Regions from separate parts of the Paenibacillus sp. J31P190 genome, predicted to be linked through region 3. Evidence: riboswitches for the same ligand, from Rfam matches in the RefSeq annotation. Region 3 holds a riboswitch; each other region holds the start of a gene.
The links. A riboswitch is a leader RNA that binds a small molecule or an ion and turns the genes downstream of it on or off. The one in region 3 is predicted to bind cyclic di-AMP.
Positions count from the first base shown of each region.

Region 1: linked by a shared signal. The riboswitch ahead of AC58U0_RS20500 (C40 family peptidase) and the one ahead of AC58U0_RS30000 (stalk domain-containing protein) in region 3 are both predicted to bind cyclic di-AMP.
Region 2: linked by a shared signal. The riboswitch ahead of AC58U0_RS29225 (CAP domain-containing protein) and the one ahead of AC58U0_RS30000 (stalk domain-containing protein) in region 3 are both predicted to bind cyclic di-AMP.

Region 1 is NZ_JCAUAS010000011.1:185,909-189,183, forward strand. Features, by position in the region: gene AC58U0_RS20490 (stalk domain-containing protein) at 1-80, shown strand, start outside; gene AC58U0_RS20495 (hypothetical protein) at 77-736, opposite strand; gene AC58U0_RS20500 (C40 family peptidase) at 919-1,815, opposite strand; cyclic di-AMP (ydaO/yuaA leader) riboswitch at 1,818-1,978, opposite strand; gene AC58U0_RS20505 (permease) at 2,045-2,626, opposite strand.
Region 2 is NZ_JCAUAS010000023.1:4,985-8,259, forward strand. Features, by position in the region: gene AC58U0_RS29215 (glycoside hydrolase family 18 protein) at 1-158, opposite strand, end outside; gene AC58U0_RS29220 (YheC/YheD family protein) at 428-772, opposite strand; gene AC58U0_RS29225 (CAP domain-containing protein) at 1,103-1,753, opposite strand; cyclic di-AMP (ydaO/yuaA leader) riboswitch at 1,759-1,891, opposite strand; gene AC58U0_RS29230 (RnfABCDGE type electron transport complex subunit D) at 2,002-2,796, opposite strand; gene AC58U0_RS29235 (FAD:protein FMN transferase) at 2,798-3,275, opposite strand, start outside.
Region 3 is NZ_JCAUAS010000024.1:18,253-21,527, forward strand. Features, by position in the region: gene AC58U0_RS29990 (DHH family phosphoesterase) at 1-573, shown strand, start outside; gene AC58U0_RS29995 (hypothetical protein) at 629-799, shown strand; gene AC58U0_RS30000 (stalk domain-containing protein) at 942-1,733, opposite strand; cyclic di-AMP (ydaO/yuaA leader) riboswitch at 1,738-1,890, opposite strand; gene AC58U0_RS30005 (hypothetical protein) at 2,053-2,343, shown strand; gene AC58U0_RS30010 (PspA/IM30 family protein) at 2,370-2,996, shown strand; gene AC58U0_RS30015 (hypothetical protein) at 3,053-3,214, shown strand; gene liaF (cell wall-active antibiotics response protein LiaF) at 3,169-3,275, shown strand, end outside.

The DNA.
Region 1 (3,275 bases), on a different contig from region 3:
CTTTACGAGCCATTATTGAATCCTTAGGCGGACAGATCCAATGGGATCCACAGCTTTACCGGGTTTCACTTCGCTTTTAGTGCACACGATTCATTCGTACAATACGGTAATACAGTTGGCTGCTCACCTCTGGCTCCACTTCCAAATAACCTTCCACATGCACATAATCACCCAATATAAAGGTAGATGCATCGGCAGACCCGGAGTGTGTCAGAAAGAGGAGAGCGGCTTTTTCATTTCCAACCACGAACCCCGTTTGCTCATTCACTTGAAACTTATCTAGAACAGTCCCATGGTGAGACCTTGCGATATGATGAAAGCGCCAAGACTGATCCTCTTTTGTTAGAAAATAAAGCACGCGATTTCTCTGATTATTACTGAATTCCCTCGTCACACCAATCATGCAAACCTTTTCGCCTATACGAAGATACTCATCGACAACAAAGGATTTCAATCGCAAGCGATGCACATTTTTCTGCTGAATATAAGCTTCCATCTCTTCAATTGTCCTTTGATCCTTCGGATCCTGTTTCGTTGCGTAAAATACTTCTCTTATAAACGTATCCGTCTGTAGGCTTCTTGCCCCTTTGAAATGATTATACGTAAGAAAAAATCGATCAATGACTCCCCGAATCTCTTCTGGTATGGCAGGACCTTGTTCCACGATATACATGCTATTTGCTTTATTCGAATGTCTTTTTTTATAAAACCAACTTTTCCAGACACTTAATTGCATGCCGTTCGTGTCACCTGCTTTCTTCCAAACATTTCTTCATTATAGGCTAAAAACCATAAAATTTCGATAAAAATCGCAATATTTCGCATAAAAAAAGAACATTTGCCTTCTATGCTTTCATTCGAAAGATTCATAGAAAACAAATGCCCAATGATTTAATCCTTTTTCACCACATGGTTTACTTACAGAACTCTTTTGGCTCCCACATATCTGGATCCCCAGTATGAACTGGCGAGACTATCTATCGTTACACCTCTAGACGTTGTCGCTGAAATGAATTGATCATTCCCCAGATAAATTCCAACATGATTTACACTGCCTGCTGCAAAAAACACAAGATCTCCAACCTTCAAGTCTGTAACCCTGGTTCCAGCTTGATCGTACATTTGAACCGAAGTTCTGGGTAGATCAATGCCTTTAGCTTCGTACAAATAGCGCACAAATCCGGAACAATCAAACCCTCTGGGTGTTGTGCCTCCCCAAACGTAAGGTGTGCCCATGAACGTATTTGCTGTTTGCACGATTTGATCAGACATGGAAGGTATAGCTACCGCTGCTACCTTTGGAGCTGGTGCAGGTGGCGGTGCAATCCAGGCTGGCTTGTGCGACTTGCCATCGACATTCACAATCGCGATACGATTCGCTTCATTCCACTCAATCGGAGAACCGAATGTTTCAGTAATGAAACGCAAGGGTACATACGTATTACCTTGATAAAGCGTCGGACTGCTTTCCAGACTAATCTTCTTACTGTTAACGATCGCTTGCTTCTCGTCGGTTGTAAGTTGAATCGTCTGCTGCTTGCTCTTCAACGTAACCACTATTTCGCTTTCTTGTTTCGCCCAGCCTACTTGATAACCCAATTTCTCAGACAGTACTCGCAAAGGAACTTGCAGCGTTCCTGCGTTGTCAATAAATGGCTGTACTTCTGGGAACTGAACCAACTCATCATTGACCTGGACTTTTACAGTGGATGAAGATGAACCTGATGCTGCTTGAACCGAGGGAGCGGAAAAAATGGATACTGCCGCACCAACAAGTGCGCATGAGCAAATAAAGCTTTTTGTGAAAAATTTCAAAAACCTTGCCTCCTTGAAGCCTCCGAGGTTAGTTGACGGGTTCGGGAAGAGGTTTCCCTAGCGCGCTCAGTTTAGTAAAACAGCCGAGCATTCATTCACCCCAAATTAAAGAAGTCCCCCGTACCAGAGCTTTTGCTGCTCCGAGATTCGGCATTTTTTGTCTATGTTAGACTAGCATAGTTGAACTATTACTTTCAACTTTTGCATAGTGGTAATAGTTTCCAATGGATTATAAATGCAAGACAAAATCTGAAATAAATGAGGCGATCAATAGAACGGCCATGACTCCCCCTGCAAGATGTGCACGCCATATTAAGTTATCTTTTGACAGTTTAGCGGTATTACGAAGTGTGCGAAAGTAAAGAATAGCCCCAACAACCATGAGAATAATCTCAAGAGCCGCACTCACCCACGGCCACTGCCACAGACTAAATCCTACTAATGGAAGTCCTCCAACATTCCCCGGTAAGAATGGCATATCTGCACGATGAACGAGAAGATCAAGTACCCAGTGACTGAAGGTAAGCGCTCCTATAGCTGTGCCTCCTCTTTTCCCCCATAATTTCCAAGCCAATAGACCTGATAAGATAGCAATGAGCAGCGCCCCAACTAATGAGTGTGTGTAATCAGCGTGAATAATCCATTCCCCATAACCCGTACCGATGCTTGTATCGATCGTTTCAACACCAGAAAGAAATAAGGGTACGAATACAACATCAAGCAGCTGAGTACTAAGCATGAGCGCCCAGATCGGCACCTCCGGTGTTCTTGCTTTCACTGCTGCAGCAAGCCCAAAATGTCCAGCAAACATTTACATTCCCTCCCTTTTCGAGCGCTTGAGAACACGGCTTTCCAGCCATCCACCTAAAACTGTAAATAAGAGCATAAGTACAATAAATGACATGTCGATCCCCATTCCCTTCTAAATACTAACTTAATTAGTATATTAACTAATATAATTAGTTTGTGCAAGTGTTTTTTCAGCACAAAGAAGAAGCCTGAACGTCATCGTTCAAGCTTCGATTTCATGCATATGCGATTATGGCTTGAGGCATGACTAATTCGATATCGATCCACGTCCGATTCAATGCGATAATATTGAAATTATCACTTTGAGAAGTTATTACACTTTTGATTTCGTTTGTAATCACAGAAAGTATGCTGCTCCGATAATAGCCTCTCGTGCTCCAGCAAGCCCGACAAATTGAATAATTCCTCTTTTCGCTCCCATTAGAAATTAGAACCAGATCAGATCGCCATTGAATCTCCAAAGTAATAAAGTGACTGGCTCCATACGAAGATCAGTTGTCCCAGCATTGGGTTAGCCTCGGGGACGTTCGAACCCCTGCGGGTTCTCATCCTTTCCCGCACAACCAACTAAAGTTGTACTACGTACAACTTTAGTCAATCAAATCAAGCTTTTTCTCTGCGCGTGTTGCAAAAAATACAACAATTTAGAC
Region 2 (3,275 bases), on a different contig from region 3:
TATTCGGGATAAGGAGCTGGGATGACTAATGCCTGACCGATGACTAAACGATTGGGTTCTCGGAGTTCATTGACGGCGATAATCCGATTGGCATTCACACCATAACGACCTGAAATCAGCCATAGATTCTCTCCTCTTTGCACCACATGAATTTGCACTTTTATACCTCGCTCTCGCCTTAAACTTCTATCTGTACTTTATTCCGCTAATGTCTCTAGTGATTTGGGCGAATACCCAATTTAATGGAATCAAATCCACTCTATTTCGGTACAAAGGTATTCCGTCGCAAAGGTGACCAGCGTATCTATAATCTTTATCAACAGAATACTGTCCGATGTCATTAAATGATGACTGATATAGAAAGGCCTTCCTACGATTTAGTAGAAAGGCCCTTTTCTATATCAGTCGTTTATTGTGTTTTCTATAATCAGCGAACAAAAAACGGATTCTTTGATAATTGAATGATATATGTTGTTTTAGAGCCTGAATTAAGGATTTTCTGATATAACTCAGAGGGTGTTGATGCATGATTTGCTTTTCCTCTTACTCTAACAAACTTGTAATGTTTAGCCGCGCGCCAGGCTTTAATAATGCCCTTTCCTGTATGCTGCGTATTAGCTTTGATATATACCGAGTTATACTTTTTCAAAAAAACAGAAAATGTAGAAAGGTTGAAAATCATTGTTGGTGGTAGGTATTTAGCAATTTCAGGATACCTCGAGTAAAAGCGATGAAGGTTCCACTTAGCCAGCCGGGCTAACTTAGATTGCATGCCATCAATCCTTTTCCAGCGTTTATTAGACAGCATATTATGCTGATCACAGGATGGATACGACTTCAGCGGAGTAAAACTGATATTGATCGTACTTCCTTAGTGTTATGTATACAATTTAGAACATCAATTTCTTGAGATAACCAGGAACAATACGGCTCACCTTTTGCTCTTTTCATAACAAAACAACCCCGTAATCTTTCAATTATTACAACACCAGACGTGTGAACCTGCCTTGGAAATCAGAACATCCGTTAATTTAAAAACAAAAAAACCAGCAAACACAAGGTTGCTGGTTTCTCTTGAAATATTCTGCAGACATACGCTGCTTTAGTTACTAATGAATTCCTGTACCCATTCGCCGTTATAGAACGCAACACCGATTTGGGTGAAGTTGGGGCTAAGAATGTTTTGACGATGACCTGTGCTGTTCATCCATGCTTTCATGACAGCTTCAGGCGTTTGTTGACCTTTCGCAATGTTTTCACCTGCGTAGGAATAGCGAATGCCATATGTGCTCATCATATCAAAAGGAGACCCGTAGGTCGGCGAGGTATGATCGAAATAGCCGTTGTTGTACATATCCTTCGCTTTGTCCAAAGCCATGGCTGTAAGTGAGCTGTTGCTAGTTAATGGACGAAGTCCTGCCTTAGCTCGTTCTTGGTTAACTAAGTTAACCACTTGGCTAGCAAATGCTGATTGGGATGGCGCAGTCGTAACTGTCGTTTTTGTACCTGCATTTGTACTCGTGCTTCCAGGGATGTTGAGGCTCATACCTGACCAAATCACGTTCGGATTGGCAACCTGAGGGTTTGCCTTAATAAGCGAAGATAGGCTTATACCATACTTCTGGGATATTAACCACATGGTATCATTACCTGATACTGTGTGAGTTGCTGGTGCGGCCATTGCCGCGCTCGATCCTGCGAGAATGCTCAATCCTATTGCGCCGGTAACTACGAGCTTTTTGTAACGTTTCAAAATAAACCTCTCCTTTTTGCGGCCTGCGAGGTTAGCTGTCGGATTCGGATCAAAGAGTAATCACCCGGCCGCAGATAGCGGCTTCACCCCAAATAATGGTTCCCCCGTGCTTGCTGGAAGCTTCGGCCTTCTGAGTTATTTGATCCACAGGATCTTACAAATTGTATCATGTGAAATCATGGAGAACATGACTCAAAATTTTCCAAGAGCATCCATTACGTTTGTTCGCATGTAAATAATCCCCTCATTCAATTAATATATCCAGTGGTATTCCTAAGCTTCGGTACAAGTAAATGATATAAGTTCCCGATAAGCAATCCTATAAATAAGTACATCAAACCTCCAAAAATGCTATAAATAACTGCACCCACGATCGCGCTAAGGATGCCAAAAATGACTTGATCCTTATTTTTTGCCGGTGAAGTAGGCGGATCTGTAAGCATAAAAAGAGCAAAGAAAAGGGATGCATTAATAAAAGGCGATCGAAGTGCGTCAGTGGCGTCTCCGACATCAATAATCCCCATAATCAATAATAAGATGAAATAAGTTCCTAGAAATGAAAAAACTTGATGAAATTTGTTTACTCGGTTCGTCACCATGTATCCGCCAATCAAAAGAAACACAACTGTCCATGTGGGAAGATCCCCGAATGCGCCCCACCAGCTTTGTCCTGTTCGAAAGAAAAGGATGGATAGCAGCAGTCCGAATGCCGCTGGATTGAAGATTGGTTTTTTCTTATAGACAAATAAATGTTTCGACAAAATAGCCATAATGGAAGTTGCAGCAACAATATACCATGAGGAAGTTGTGCTTAAGATTAAAGCTATGATTAACCCGGTTATTACCGCACCATCCGGCATCATTCGCTTCCTTTTGGCAATACGGGAACAAAGAGTATCCACGGCTGAAGAAGCAACGACGGCAATGATACTATTATAAATGCCTCTAATATCTAGTGACCATATGGAGGCTATTAATAGAAAGGCAACCAAGGAAACTATGACATATCCCTTTGGCGTTTTAATCCATTGGTTAACTGTCAATTTATGTACCCCCTACTCTATATATTAGTAAATCGGATGATATCAAGATTCCCTTGAGATCAACTTGTTCTATTAACGTTCTCCCGCGGTCCAACCCCAATAAGAAGAAGGCCGTCGAGAAGGCGTCCGCCATCATAGCGAAAGGGGCGATGACGCTGCAGCTGACCCATTCGTCCGGTGATTGTTTCGTTTTGGGGTCGATGATATGATGCATACCGGCTTTTAATTCGCTCTTGCGCTCGTAACTTCCAGAGGTACAGACCGCCTCATTCGATATTTCAACCGTTTGAATGATTTGTTCTTTGTACTCGGGATGCTGAATGCCAATTCTCCACTTGCTGCCGTATTCGTCTACTCCCCCAGCATAGAGGTCACCGCCAGCATTGACGACAAATCCTTCAAAACCTTTCAACTCGTTTGCGGCCAAGTCGATTGCGAATCCTTTAGCCACGGCACCTAAATCAATCACCATCGGCTTC
Region 3 (3,275 bases):
GGTATCGTTCATGCGGAATCCTATCATTCTGAACTTGGAAACGATCTAGGCAAAGAAAATCCTCATCTGGATTACATCGCAATCATGAATATGGGCGGTAAAAAGATAAGCTTTCGAACGATTCACGATCACATCGACGTCTCGGAAATAGCGGGTCTTTATGGAGGAGGGGGCCATGCGAAAGCTTCCGGTTGCTCTATGACAGAAGAAGCCTATCAATGGTATGTAGCGAAGCCATTTCCGATGGAGCCCATTCGCTCTGATGCGAACAAAAATACATTTAACACGAAAAATTCTGTTTATGGATCACTTTATGAGAATAGAATCGAACAACAAGTTTTTATTTTCCCTTCTGGAGGCAGGTGGGAAGTCGATGTGGATGGGGTCGAATCCAACCAATATTTTTCTACTTTTGAAGAGGCAGAGCGTTATGTTAAAAGGGATTATGCTGCTTGGCTAGTTCGGGACGAAACGTATGTTGCATTCTTAATGGAGCATATAGCGGCAAGAAAAACAAAAACCCTCGAGGGTAGTTTAGTTAAACAAGGAGCAACACCGGATCCAGATAACTAGGATAGAATGCAAGCCACCTTCTCATACTAACTATGAGACAATGGAGGTGAACGCTATGCCCAAAAATGACGCCGATCCCAAGTATGACCGCGAAGATAACAAAGCAGATAAGAAAAACAATCAGCAAAATAACGCTAATTTCATGGAAGAAGCTCAAACGCTATCGAGCAATGAGGCACCTGATTACGTCCCAAGTTTAAATGGTATCCCCAAGAATCAAGTTTAAGTAACTGCAGGCTGTTCTTCTCATCACTATAGGATGGGAGAGCAGCCTTTCTGATTTTATCTGGTTGTTCCACGCTAAATAAAAAAAGCTGATTTCTTGAGAAGTAAATCTCAGAAATCAAGCTTTTTCTTATTTAGCCATTTTAATTGGATAGTTTGTAAACTTTAATGGTTTGGATACCAAACTTCTGCAAGGATTTCTTGGATCCTGGGATAAAGATATCAACACGTTTGCCTTTGATTGCACCGCCTGTGTCTGTTGCATAAGCATACATGCCGCCTGCAGGTAGGCCATTGAAATTATAACCTTCTATATAGAGCTTACTTCCAAGAGGAATCACCGACGGATCAACTGCAACGGTTCCAATACCTAATGGATTCCCCAAATAATCAAAAGCTCCGTAGCCGCCATTCTCAGATGGATCTGCTGAATAGGCAGTAGATTGAAACAATTCATAATCCGGCGCATGCTTATTGCCATCTTTACTTAGAATAGCTAATTTGCTGCTAGCGTCCCACTGAACGGGAATATCGGATGCTTTGCTTAGAAAACGAAGAGGCACGTATACGCGTCCATTTTGGAATTCTGCATGTGTGTCCATCTCGACACGGTTGCTATCGATCTCAGCTTCCTTTTGTCCAGAAACTAAGGTAATCGAATGCTTGTCGTTATTTAGCGTGACCTTGATCTCATCGCCTTCTCTTTGCCACTTCACGTCATAACCAAGCTTCTCCGTTACGAAACGAATCGGTACTTGGGTAGAATGATTGTCATCTAGAAATGGTTGAGCATCCGGAAATTGAACCAAGTCATCATTGACTTGCACTTTCACATCCATCTCAGCGGCATGCGCCGTAAATGGGGAAAGAAAGCCTCCTGCCAACACTGTTAAAGACACAGCAAGGCTAGTTAACCCTTTAGTAATTGTATGCAATTGGTAATCCTCCTTCAATGAGCCTTCGAGGTTAGTTGACGGGTTCGGGAAGAAGGTTCTCCCTAGTCTGCTCCTTTGAAGAGCAAATATTCACCCCATGTAAATCGTCCCCCGTACCGGCACTTTGTCTGTGCACCGGACTCGGCTTCAAATAGTTTAGCATTCGAGGTTCGGCGGGACAATGACCAAAATATGGATGGAGGTCTTAGAGCGTACTGGACTTAGGTCTAGGTACAAAAACAGTCGCGAGTCCGTTTTGACGTATAGCTGTTTCAGGTACGATAGAAGCATGAAGAACACGTGAAGGGCGGTAAGCAGAATGAGTATGGATCGATCAAAAGGGTTGGCACTAGTTTTAATCACGGCAGGTTTACTTATTTGTCTGCATCATTTGGGTGGTCATGTTCATTTAATGGGCTTTTTATTCCCGGCAGCTATGCTTGGATTAGGCTATGTAGGGATTAAGAATGGGAAGAAAATTGGATGGTTTTTCGCCGGCTTGGGCGGCTTGATACTGACTATTAAACTATCGGGCTTCATCGCGATTGCGTTCGCAGCATGTTTAGTGGTGTATGGTATTCATTTATTGAAGAAACGGAATGAATTTTAAATCAACAGAAATGGAGGTGTGACAACATGAGTATATTGGATCGCATTGGAAAGATGGCAGAAGCAGCATGGCATGAAACGGCCGGTAAGCTTGATCACTATGATCGGGGGAGCAGCATGATCGAGAAGCTGGAACAGCGCTATCAGGAGGCGCTGCAGCGAACTATTGAGCTGCGAAGCCACAGTGTGAACGCAGAGGAGATGGCTCAGCTGCGCGGCGAGCAGGCCGAGCTGGCAATGCGTGCCGGCGATGAAGAGCTCGCGCGGCTCGCGCTGCAAGAGAAGCAGCGCGAGGAAGCCGCTTGCAAGCACTACCGCGCGCAGTACGCGAGCAGCCAGGACGTGTGCCTGGCGCTCGCGGATGAACTGCGCGGGCTGCGTGCAGGGCACGCAGCCGAGGGGGTGCAGCCGCCGAGCAGCGGGCTGCACGAGAAAGAGGCTCGCGATACTTGGCGCGAGCTGGAAGTGACCGGCCGCGAGCTCGGCCGGGAAGCGCTCCAGGGGCTGCGCATTGCTAGCCGCCTGTCGCAAGAGACGCTGAAGGAAGCCGGCGGCAACCTCCAGCAGGAACTGCGCACGCTGCGCGGCAAGTTCCAGCAGGAGTGGCAGCAGCATCGCTCCAGCGATGATACTGATCCGCGCGGCAAGAAATAGCCGCGTGTTATCCCTCCAGCGCCTGATAAGTAGGCGCTGAGGAGCCCTTGACCTCCATGATTCATACGGAAGCCTTGCTGCGCAAGGATTTGCATCTTGGAGGTCGTCCATTCTTATGGTATGCTAGGAATCTATATGAACTAATTAAAAGTCAGCCAGAGGAGGTGCAGCGATGGGAGAAGAAACTAAAAGCAACCGTAACCGCAATACAGCACTAGTGCTGATTGGAGCCGGTCTTTTTTTGCTTCTAGATCATACGATAGGCTTTTTCCCCATTCT